DNA from 3 places in the Paenibacillus sp. FSL H3-0457 genome. Region 2 is predicted to be linked to each of the others. Evidence: a T-box and tRNA genes for the amino acid it is inferred to sense, from the RefSeq annotation. Region 2 holds a T-box; the other regions hold tRNA genes.
The links. The T-box of region 2 lies ahead of leuS (leucine--tRNA ligase). A T-box ahead of a tRNA ligase gene usually reads a tRNA of that ligase, here a tRNA-Leu.

Region 1 (3,205 bases), 2.5 Mb from region 2:
TATTTGAAACTATATTGCATAAATGCGTAATTGTCAAACCCATTTAAAACCCTTCGTAATACCTCAATGTTAGCGGAATTAAGGTTTTTATATGAAAGAAGGGATCAAGTTTGGGTATCATTCATGACAAAAACGTCATTATTGGTTCGTTTAAGACGAATTTGGATAAATAAATAGGTTTGTCATGAGTTAAAAGAACTATCCCGTTATGTAGAATTAGAGAGATTATATTCATTAAGTTGCATATATTGACAAAAATCGATTTTTTGCATATTATCTGATTATCCAATCCACATATTGGATGAAAATTGATTTTATTATGCGATAAATACAAATAAAGGAGGTTTGGGGCGTATATCATACGTAAAGTAGAAGTGGAAGATTTATAAAAACGAACATAGGAGAGTGTTACATTTGAAAGCGAAGAAAATAATTACTTTTGTCCTGGCATGTACGATGGTGTTCTCAGTAGTTGGAATGGCAGTTCTCCCTGTAGGGACGGTATCTGCTGCAGATGCGTCGGGTACTACAGCGAGTATTTCTGATATTTTGAAGAACCAGCTGCCGGATGGAGGTTGGAGAAAAGATTATAAACAGACAAGTGGAGAGTGGGCAAAGTCCACGATAGACAACAAGGCTACATACTCAGAAATTAGAAGATTGGCGAAGGAATTTAAAAAGACGAATGATCCGCGTTACTCCACAGCTGCAATCAAAGGAATTAACTTTTTGATCAACATGCAGTATTCAAACGGCGGGTGGCCACAAGTTTACCAAAGCTCCGGATACCACAAGCACATCACTTACAATGATGATGCCATGATTAATGTAATGATCATGCTGGATGAAGTAGCAGCACGCAAAGGTGATTTCTCATTTATCGACAGCACACTTGCTAACCGCAGTAAAAATTCAGTTGCCAAAGGTGTGGAGGCGATTCTGAATACACAGGTCGTTTCAGGTGGTAAGCTGACAGCATGGGGACAACAACATGATTCCAGCTCTCTTAAACCAGCGAGTGCAAGAATCTACGAAGTGCCATCGCTGACAGCTGGAGAGAGTGTAACGATTGTTAAATTTCTGAAAACCAGACCTGCTAACGCTAAAATTACCGCATCCATTAAAGGAGCGGAGGTTTGGTTTAACAAAGTGAAAATTACGGGTTACAAGTATGAAAGAGCTAATGGAGATAGTAAAATTATCGCTGATTCCAAAGCTGCACCAATTTGGGCACGCTTCTATGAGATCGGAACGGATAAACCAATCTTTATTGGTCGTGACGGGGTAGTTAAATACAAATTAAGTGATATTGATAAAGAAAGAAGAGGCGGTTATGCATGGTATGGCAACTGGCCTTCCAAGCTGTAATTTGTAGTATGCTTCCGTATTAATGAACCAAACTATTAGCAGCAGTTAAAGGTAAAGCCCGAATCGACATGGACGTCTGATTCGGGCTTTATTGTTATTATTTTCAGTGTTGACATGATAGATTACGCATGATATATTATTTCTTGTCGCCGATATTGATGACGGAGATATAATATGCGGTCGTGGCGGAATTGGCAGACGCGCACGGTTCAGGTCCGTGTGGGCTAACCCCCGTGGAGGTTCGAGTCCTCTCGACCGCATCTAAAAAAAGACTCCTTAAGCTAACGCTTAAGGAGTCTTTTTTTGCATTTTTTGATATAACACTAACTTTAGTGATGAGTATTCAACAGGTTAGTGCTTAGCTGCACGTACAGCAAATGTCTTCCATCAGCCATACGGAACGTTTATTGTGCTGCGGTAACATTAACGCTGTCAATATTCGGTCCTTCCGATCCGGTGGTAACCACTTTCAATGTATTGGTCCCCGTGTTCATGGGGACCTGTATTGTTTTTTCAACCCAAGTGGACCAGCTTCCCGTAGCCGGAAAGGGCTCGTTGCTAATGACTTTGGTTCCGTTCACAAAAATGTCGAGGTTCCGTGTGCCGCTTTCCAGCGCATAACGAAACTTTACGTTTTTGGTACCTGTTGTCGTGTTATTAATGCCGTTCCATTGAATGGCCGAACCAGACATCGCATTGAAGTTAACATACCCGGACCCAGTGTAACCGGTGTAGATTGTTTCAATGGCAGCTTCCGTAAGTGACGTTCCGGTCTCGGCTTCATACGTCGTGCCACTGCCTGTATTCCCGCCGCTATTTCCGCCAGTAACGTTGGCAACAAACGTTGTTACGCTCTGAGGCGGGAGCTGTGCCGTGAAGGCTCCATTGGATACGTTAAGCGAGGTTCCGCTTGCCAGATTTCGACTGCTGTCCGTGATCCATGAGGATACTGTGGAGGCATTACCATTCTGCAGAACGAATTTTTGGCTTGTGGCTGAAGTTCCACGGTTAATTGCCACGACGACGACTTTGTTATCACCTTTATAGGCTGAGACAAATGTGTTTGTATCCGGATTTTTCGTTGCATCGACCCGCAGGTAGCCTGGACGCACGAATTTAGAGAAATGAGCCATATTATACCCGCGTTTGCTTATGGTACCGTCCTCTTTCATCGGACCATACTGTCTGCGGATGTACCACCACACATAGGCCTGGAAATCACCTTCTACCATGGCATTGTGCATGTGATAGGAAACGTCTAATGCTTCAGGCCAGCGGTCTGCTGAGTTGTTGTCACTGTTTGGAACATACACTTCAGTCATCCACAGTTCTTTACCGGCTCCTTTTTGCTTAAAGAGAGGGTAGGCAAAATTCGAAATCTGGGTTCCATACGTATGTGCTCCCAGAATGTCCATGTTGGCAAGTGCCTGCGGATCATTCAGGATTGGGTCGGATATGTTCTTTAAGTATTGGAAGGATTCAGGCGCCATGACTTTGGTACCTTGAATGGACCCGGCATTTTCTTTCATGAATCGAAGGATCTCTTGTGGAGTCCACCAAGTCCAGTCATGAGCATAATCCGGTTCGTTTTGTACAGAAATGGCATACAGATCTACGCCGTTATTTTTCATGTAGGTTACAAAGTCGTTCAGATGTTGCGCATATGCGGCATATTTGTCGTATTTCAGACGTTTGGCATTTGTGTCACCATTGTGGTTGAACGTTTCAACCATACTGCTTGGAGGATTCCATGGGGATGCAAATACAATAGCCCCTTTTTCAATAGCCCGTTTGGCTGTAGCAACTTCACGATACCAGTTATTGGAATCTGGATCAA
Region 2 (3,205 bases):
CCCGAATATGCCTCTTGTGTAACGTCTCCACCTTGAATAACCTCGATGATATCCAGACCGAACTGCTTCGCAAATTCCCAGTCACGCGCATCATGACCCGGAACTGCCATAACCGCACCTGTGCCGTAACCTGCAAGAACATAATCAGCAATCCAGATCGGCAGTTTTGCACCATTAACAGGGTTGATTGCATAAGCGCCAGTGAATACACCTGTTTTGTCTTTGGCCAAATCTGTACGTTCCAGATCACTCTTACGAGAAGCCTGCTCCTGATAAGCCTGAATCGCTTCACGTTGGTCATCGGTTGTAATTGCTTCTACCAATTCATGTTCTGGAGCAAGTACTGCAAAGCTCGCACCGAACAATGTGTCCGCACGGGTAGTGAACACCTTGATAACTTCCTCGCGACCCTCAATGGCAAATACAACTTCCGCACCTGTTGATTTACCGATCCAGTTGCGCTGCATATCCTTGATGCTTTCAGACCAATCCAGCTCTTCCAGGTCTTCCAACAGACGCTCTGCATACTCGGTAATTCTCAGAACCCATTGACGCATCGGTTTGCGTACAACCGGATGTCCACCACGTTCACTCTTGCCATCAATAACCTCTTCATTAGCAAGTACCGTTCCAAGGGCTTCACACCAGTTAACTGCAACTTCATCCACATAAGCCAAGCCTTTATTGTACAGCTGAATAAAGATCCATTGTGTCCATTTATAGTATTCAGGGTCCGTTGTGCTGATCTCACGATCCCAGTCATAGGAGAAACCAAGCGATTTGATCTGGCGACGGAAATTGTCAATATTACGGAATGTAATATCTCGTGGATGTTCACCTGTATCCAGTGCATGCTGCTCAGCAGGCAGACCGAAAGCATCCCAACCCATTGGGTGCAATACGTTGTAACCGCGCATACGTTTGTAACGGGAAACGATATCCGTTGCCGTATATCCTTCCGGGTGACCTACGTGCAGACCTGAACCGGATGGATAAGGGAACATATCCAGTGCATAAAATTTCGGTTTAGCAGGGTCCTCACCCGTTTTAAACGTTTTATTTGCATCCCAATATTGCTGCCAACTTTTTTCCATGACTTGTGGCTGATAGCCGTGTTTCGGCTGGTTATTCTCACTCATCTATTGTTCCTCCTTCAGGTTATTCACTTTAGCTTTAATTGCAACAAAAAAACCTCAGCATCCCGTAGCGTTTGCAGCGCTAGGGACGAGAGGTTGAATTCCCGTGGTACCACCCTAGTTAGTGGACGAACGTGCTTCGTCATCCACTCCCTTTGGACCTGTAACGGCGGTTAACCGATGCGGATTTCCATTCCTGAACCCAAGCTTTATACAAGCAGGTTAAACAGAATGGTGTAATCACCGCATTTCTCCAAGGCGAGTTCGCAAATCACTGTCAACCGGCTTGCACCAACCGCCGGCTCTCTGTTATGTACAGGAATTACTACTGATCCTTATCATCGAAATATGTATACAATATCGGGACCATTATATAAAAAAGCAAGCCCAAAGTCAATATTACACGTTATAATGACCCTTTTAAGTCACACGGTTCGTACCGTTCAATAATACTCGTTGCTGTTCAGGATAACCGAAAACGCTCAATGCCTTCCTCCAGATTATGAATGGTCCAATTCACATGTTCCTGATTATCATATTGACGATAAGCGCACTCAATGCGCAGCACCAGATCAAAGTACAAGTCATAGAGACTTCTTCTTTTCAGCTCACTTTCAGTCGTAATCTCATACCCATACCCTTTCACAAAACCAGGCGTATAGTTAAAATGACTGAAATAATGCTCCATCAGAGGATCTGCCCACAGTGAACGTTCAAAATCAATAATCGCTGTGATTCGACCCGCGTCCACTAGTACATTGCCATCCCACAGATCCCAACTGATAAGCACAGGTTCTTTGACATCGTCCAGCACATCCGATTTTTCTTCAATCAGGCGTCTCAATTCAGGGTAATCGATCGAAAATGTAATCCCGGCTTCTTCCCCGTCGGTAAGAATGTCATCCATCAGATTCATAAATGCATCTTTCCATGTGGAATATCGCTGTTTTTGCTCCGAGAAATATCCAAACTGCTCGCCCTTGATTTCATTAATTCGACGATTGTACCGACCGAGCTGGTGTTCAATGGCCTCCTGCTCTTCCGCAGAATATTGATCCTTGACCTGATTATAGGGCGCTCCAGACATGTACTCCATGATAAAATAACGCGCTGAAGCCATAGTTAACGAATCATCATAAGCCAACACTTGGGGTACGGGAACATCCTGTAGCTCCGTAATGAGGCGCAGTGCCTCAACTTCGGCAATCATGAGATCCTGTTCACAGCGCATCAGATTTGTCGAAGCTGACGGTGCAATTTTGAGTACCACTCGCTGTGCGTCACTCAGTGTAATGAGATATGCATGATTGGCCCAGCCATCCACCATTTCCTTGTAGTCCTGTATACTTGCAGAGAAATGCTGCTCTATTATGGCATTCAACTGTTCTGACGAAAGTCTTGTTTTATATGTACTTTCCATTTTTACACCTCACATTGACAATTGATTTATTTTCTCAGAAAACGCTTTCTATCCGACTATTATCGCCTCCTTTACTTTAACTGGCAATACTTTTTGTCACGTGATTATGTCTTTTCTTGCATTCCTTTAACCTATTTAAGACTATTGCTATTCATTCTCCATAAAAAATCAAACAAAAAACTGCCCTTATGGACCATAAGGACAGTTCTCATTATTCACTCTTACTTCACAGCAACGTAGAACAAGCGCTGTGCGCTGTCTCCAGCCTCTTTCCATTCAAAATCCGCATATACCTTCACGTCTCTAAAACCTGCCTTGGATAACTCCAGCTTCATCCAGTCCGGATTATATGCACGCTGGACATGAACTTCTTCAAACCGCTGGTACATATCCTTATTACCATCATCCACACGCGAAAAAATACTGAGATGATGTTCGATCTCACAGCGATCCTGATCCAGATCACAAGTCCAAATATAAGATACGGAGCGCTCATCCAGTACAAAAGGCTGCTCTTCATCATAACGAATAAGTGTATTGGGATGATGCACATCAAACAGGAACGTTCCATCAGGCTTCAGCATCTCGTATGTCCGCTGGAATGTTCGAACGACATCTTCTTGTTCAAGCAAATAATTGACGCAATCAC
Region 3 (3,205 bases), 3.2 Mb from region 2:
TTCGCGTACCGCCTCAATTGTCACCGGATACCCCAAAGCACAAGCTTCACGGACAAACTGTCCGATAATATCATCAACCGGCTCCCATTCATCCACCAGTGTATCTCCAACATCAAAAAACAACCATTTCAATCCACCTACATCCGGCATGCCAATTCCTCCTTGTAAGCATAAAAAAGAAGACTCACCATCATGCATGAGTCTCCTCAAACTTCCGTTTATCGATACATTCAATTATAACAGGCACCTTACACCTGAGCAATCAGAAGCTATGGCATTAACCATTGAGGAGAAAGCCAACTTCCCCATTGAGCGAATATACAATCCGGTCTGCGCCCATGCCCCGATAGATGCCCTTAGGATGACTCTGCTCCGTAATGACGCACAGGGATTTCGATGTCCATGAACGGCAGATCTGTAAATAACGACAGGTCAGATTCAGGCTGTTCTCGAAAATAAACACGTTGCCTACGCTGCCCTGCGGCAAAAACCATTTTTGAGCTGCAGCCGTATTCATGCGAATAACATGTTCTACTCCGATTCTACGGAGTCTGCGCTCTTCCCCTGCACTGTTGGTTAGAACGGCAAACGGCATTTTTTTGTACATCAGCAATTTGATAAATTTGCGTCCTGCTTCATTTGGAGCAGTCACTAAGATCATCTCAGTATCCATCATTCGTTCCTCCCTTGGCGTGAAAAGACAACAAAAAAGAAGCGTGGGGGACCAAGGCCTCCCGAACGCTTCTTAAATAACCCATGGCGAAAACACCATGAACCAGCGTACGGCTTGTTGCCTCTCCCTTTAACGCTTACGAGGTTAGCTGACGGATTCGGGCGCGAGAGTCGCCCTATTTCCGGCTGTCACCGGAAAATTCACCCCATGAATGCCCACTGTCCTGGACAGCGCATTCCGTTGGTTCCCCCGTTTCCCATTCATTAATGAATGGAAACTCAGCGATTAAAACATCGTTCGTATATCTTAAGGTAAGATCGAGCGATATTATCGTTTGTTTCGTTTTTCAAGTACAATTTAGTTTAAATTGAAATTACGTTATGAATCATACACCCCCGCCATGACGGTGTAAAGTCCTTACAGATCACCGAATCGGCAGATTTTTGCCAATACTCGTTCATAATAACGCTTACAATAAGGTTATACTCTATCCATCTCTTCAAGGCTATCTAATTCTCACTCTGGCGTAAATCACTTCGCAATTCATTCACGTATTCTGCACAACTTGCCTGTTTTGATTCTTTTAACACCATATTAGTTTTGCAATATTTAATTGTAACCAATATAATAGAAGATATAAGAGTAAATAAATGGAGGCGATTTAGATGACAGTCTACGATTACAAAGTGAATACCCTTCGCGGTCAAGAAGTTGAAATGTCCGACTACCGTGACAAAGTGCTCCTGATTGTGAATACGGCAAGCTCATGCGGCCTTACCCCTCAATTCAAAGGTCTGCAAGAATTGCAAGACAAGTTTCAAGATGCTCCATTTGAAGTGCTTGGTTTCCCAAGCAACCAGTTTGCACAGGAAAAAGGATCTTCCGACGATATTGCCGAGTTCTGTCAGATGAATTATGGCGTGAGTTTCCCCATGTTTGAGAAAATTGATGTGAACGGCTCAAGCGCTCACCCTCTTTTCCAACACCTTAGCACAGAAGCTCCTGGCCTGCTCGGCTCCAAAGCAATCAAATGGAATTTCACCAAATTCCTCGTGGATCAGAACGGACAGGTCATTAAACGTTATGCTCCCAAAACAACACCGGACAAGATTGAAGAAGATATCAAGAATTTGCTGCAAAAATAATACACAGGCCACCCGTAGCCGGAAGGTAGAGCAACATTCCTCCGGTAATGGATGGCCTTTTTTCAACCCAGATGTCATACTGTTCGAAAAAGACAAAAAAAAGAAGCTTCCCATTAATAGAAAGCTTCTTTTTAATCGTTCATATGATGCGGTCGAGAGGACTCGAACCTCCACGGGCATACGCCCACTACCCCCTCAAGATAGCGTGTCTGCCATTCCACCACGACCGCATGTCGTAAATAATCGGCAACAGAATTGATTATACCGGGTTCAGAACTAAAAGTAAAGTATTTTTTAATACTTCTTTTTCAGCTAGGCATTTTCATCAAAAATCGCATAATCTCGTCATCTTTACCCATGAACTGCATATGATTAGATTTGATCCCCTCTCTTTAGGTAAGAGCCGATCTTGTTGGTTCATTTATATATAGTCCTTCCTTATATATAGTCCTCCCTGCACTTCGCAAAATAAATAACACAATAAGTTATATAAAATAACACAAATATTAAATCCCAGATTTAATCCATTAAATTTCACGGATACTATTGACAAAAAGCGGACATTCATGGGATGATAACTATCATATAATTCGGATTTCTAAACACAAAGCAAACAAAAAGGAACATAAATGTTACTTTAAGTGACGTTTAACGAACACAGGAGGCGAATGATTGTGAACCGTGGGAATAAGCTGCTCGATTATGTCAAACTGCTTGATTCCTCTATTCAGGTTGGAGGGTTCACCCATTCCTTCGGCATGGATATCCATATCAGGGAGGGTACCATTCGTAATGCTGAAGATCTCGAATCATTCATGCGTTGTCAGTTGCATCCGAGCATCGTTCGTCTTGAAGGTATGGCCATCAAAGGCATCTATACCGCAGCAGATCACAAGGATACATGGCGGATAGCTCTAATCGACAAGCTCGTCCATGTTCAGCGAACCCCTGGAGATCTCAGAGAACAAGCTGCCGCCATGGGTAAACGATTGATCAGACTCGCACGCGCTCTGCACCCCTGGATTGAATTCAGCCAGCTCGAACAGATCTTTGCCAAATACGATTCGGTTGGCTGCCTCTCCACTGTTCATGCCTGGATTAACCACCACCTCGACATCCCGGTCGAAGAGGCGGTCCTTGGTTACCTGCATTCAGCCATGAATGCCTGCATAACCGAAGCCTCCAAAGTCATTCCCCTGAACAACGATACAACCAAGGATCTGATGGTCCGCCTGGCCACAGATCTGGAGAATGAATGGAAGACCGTCAGCGCCTCGGCTGCGGATGGACTGGCACAGCCAACCTCGATGTCCATGAAATCGTTTTTCCCCAGTTTCCATATGCTCGGAGCTGGACTTCATGCCTACAGGGCCTAATCCTCTTCCTC

Region 1: it encodes a tRNA-Leu, which carries the amino acid that the T-box ahead of leuS (leucine--tRNA ligase) is inferred to sense. The anticodon was not compared.
Region 3: it encodes a tRNA-Leu, which carries the amino acid that the T-box ahead of leuS (leucine--tRNA ligase) is inferred to sense. The anticodon was not compared.

The regions. Positions count from the first base shown of each region.
Region 1 covers NZ_CP150283.1:2,352,594-2,355,798, forward strand. The annotation lists gene pelA (pectate lyase) at 406-1,368, shown strand; tRNA gene MHH25_RS10655 (tRNA-Leu) at 1,545-1,628, shown strand; gene MHH25_RS10660 (carbohydrate-binding protein) at 1,773-3,205, opposite strand, start outside.
Region 2 covers NZ_CP150283.1:4,845,553-4,848,757, forward strand. The annotation lists gene leuS (leucine--tRNA ligase) at 1-1,139, opposite strand, end outside; T-box leader at 1,218-1,487, opposite strand; gene MHH25_RS21520 (aminoglycoside phosphotransferase family protein) at 1,600-2,556, opposite strand; gene MHH25_RS21525 (class I SAM-dependent methyltransferase) at 2,778-3,205, opposite strand, start outside.
Region 3 covers NZ_CP150283.1:1,691,192-1,694,396, reverse strand. The annotation lists gene MHH25_RS07455 (HAD family hydrolase) at 1-150, opposite strand, end outside; gene MHH25_RS07450 (hypothetical protein) at 278-676, opposite strand; cyclic di-AMP (ydaO/yuaA leader) riboswitch at 792-967, opposite strand; gene MHH25_RS07445 (glutathione peroxidase) at 1,339-1,818, shown strand; tRNA gene MHH25_RS07440 (tRNA-Leu) at 1,966-2,048, opposite strand; gene MHH25_RS07435 (urease accessory UreF family protein) at 2,493-3,194, shown strand.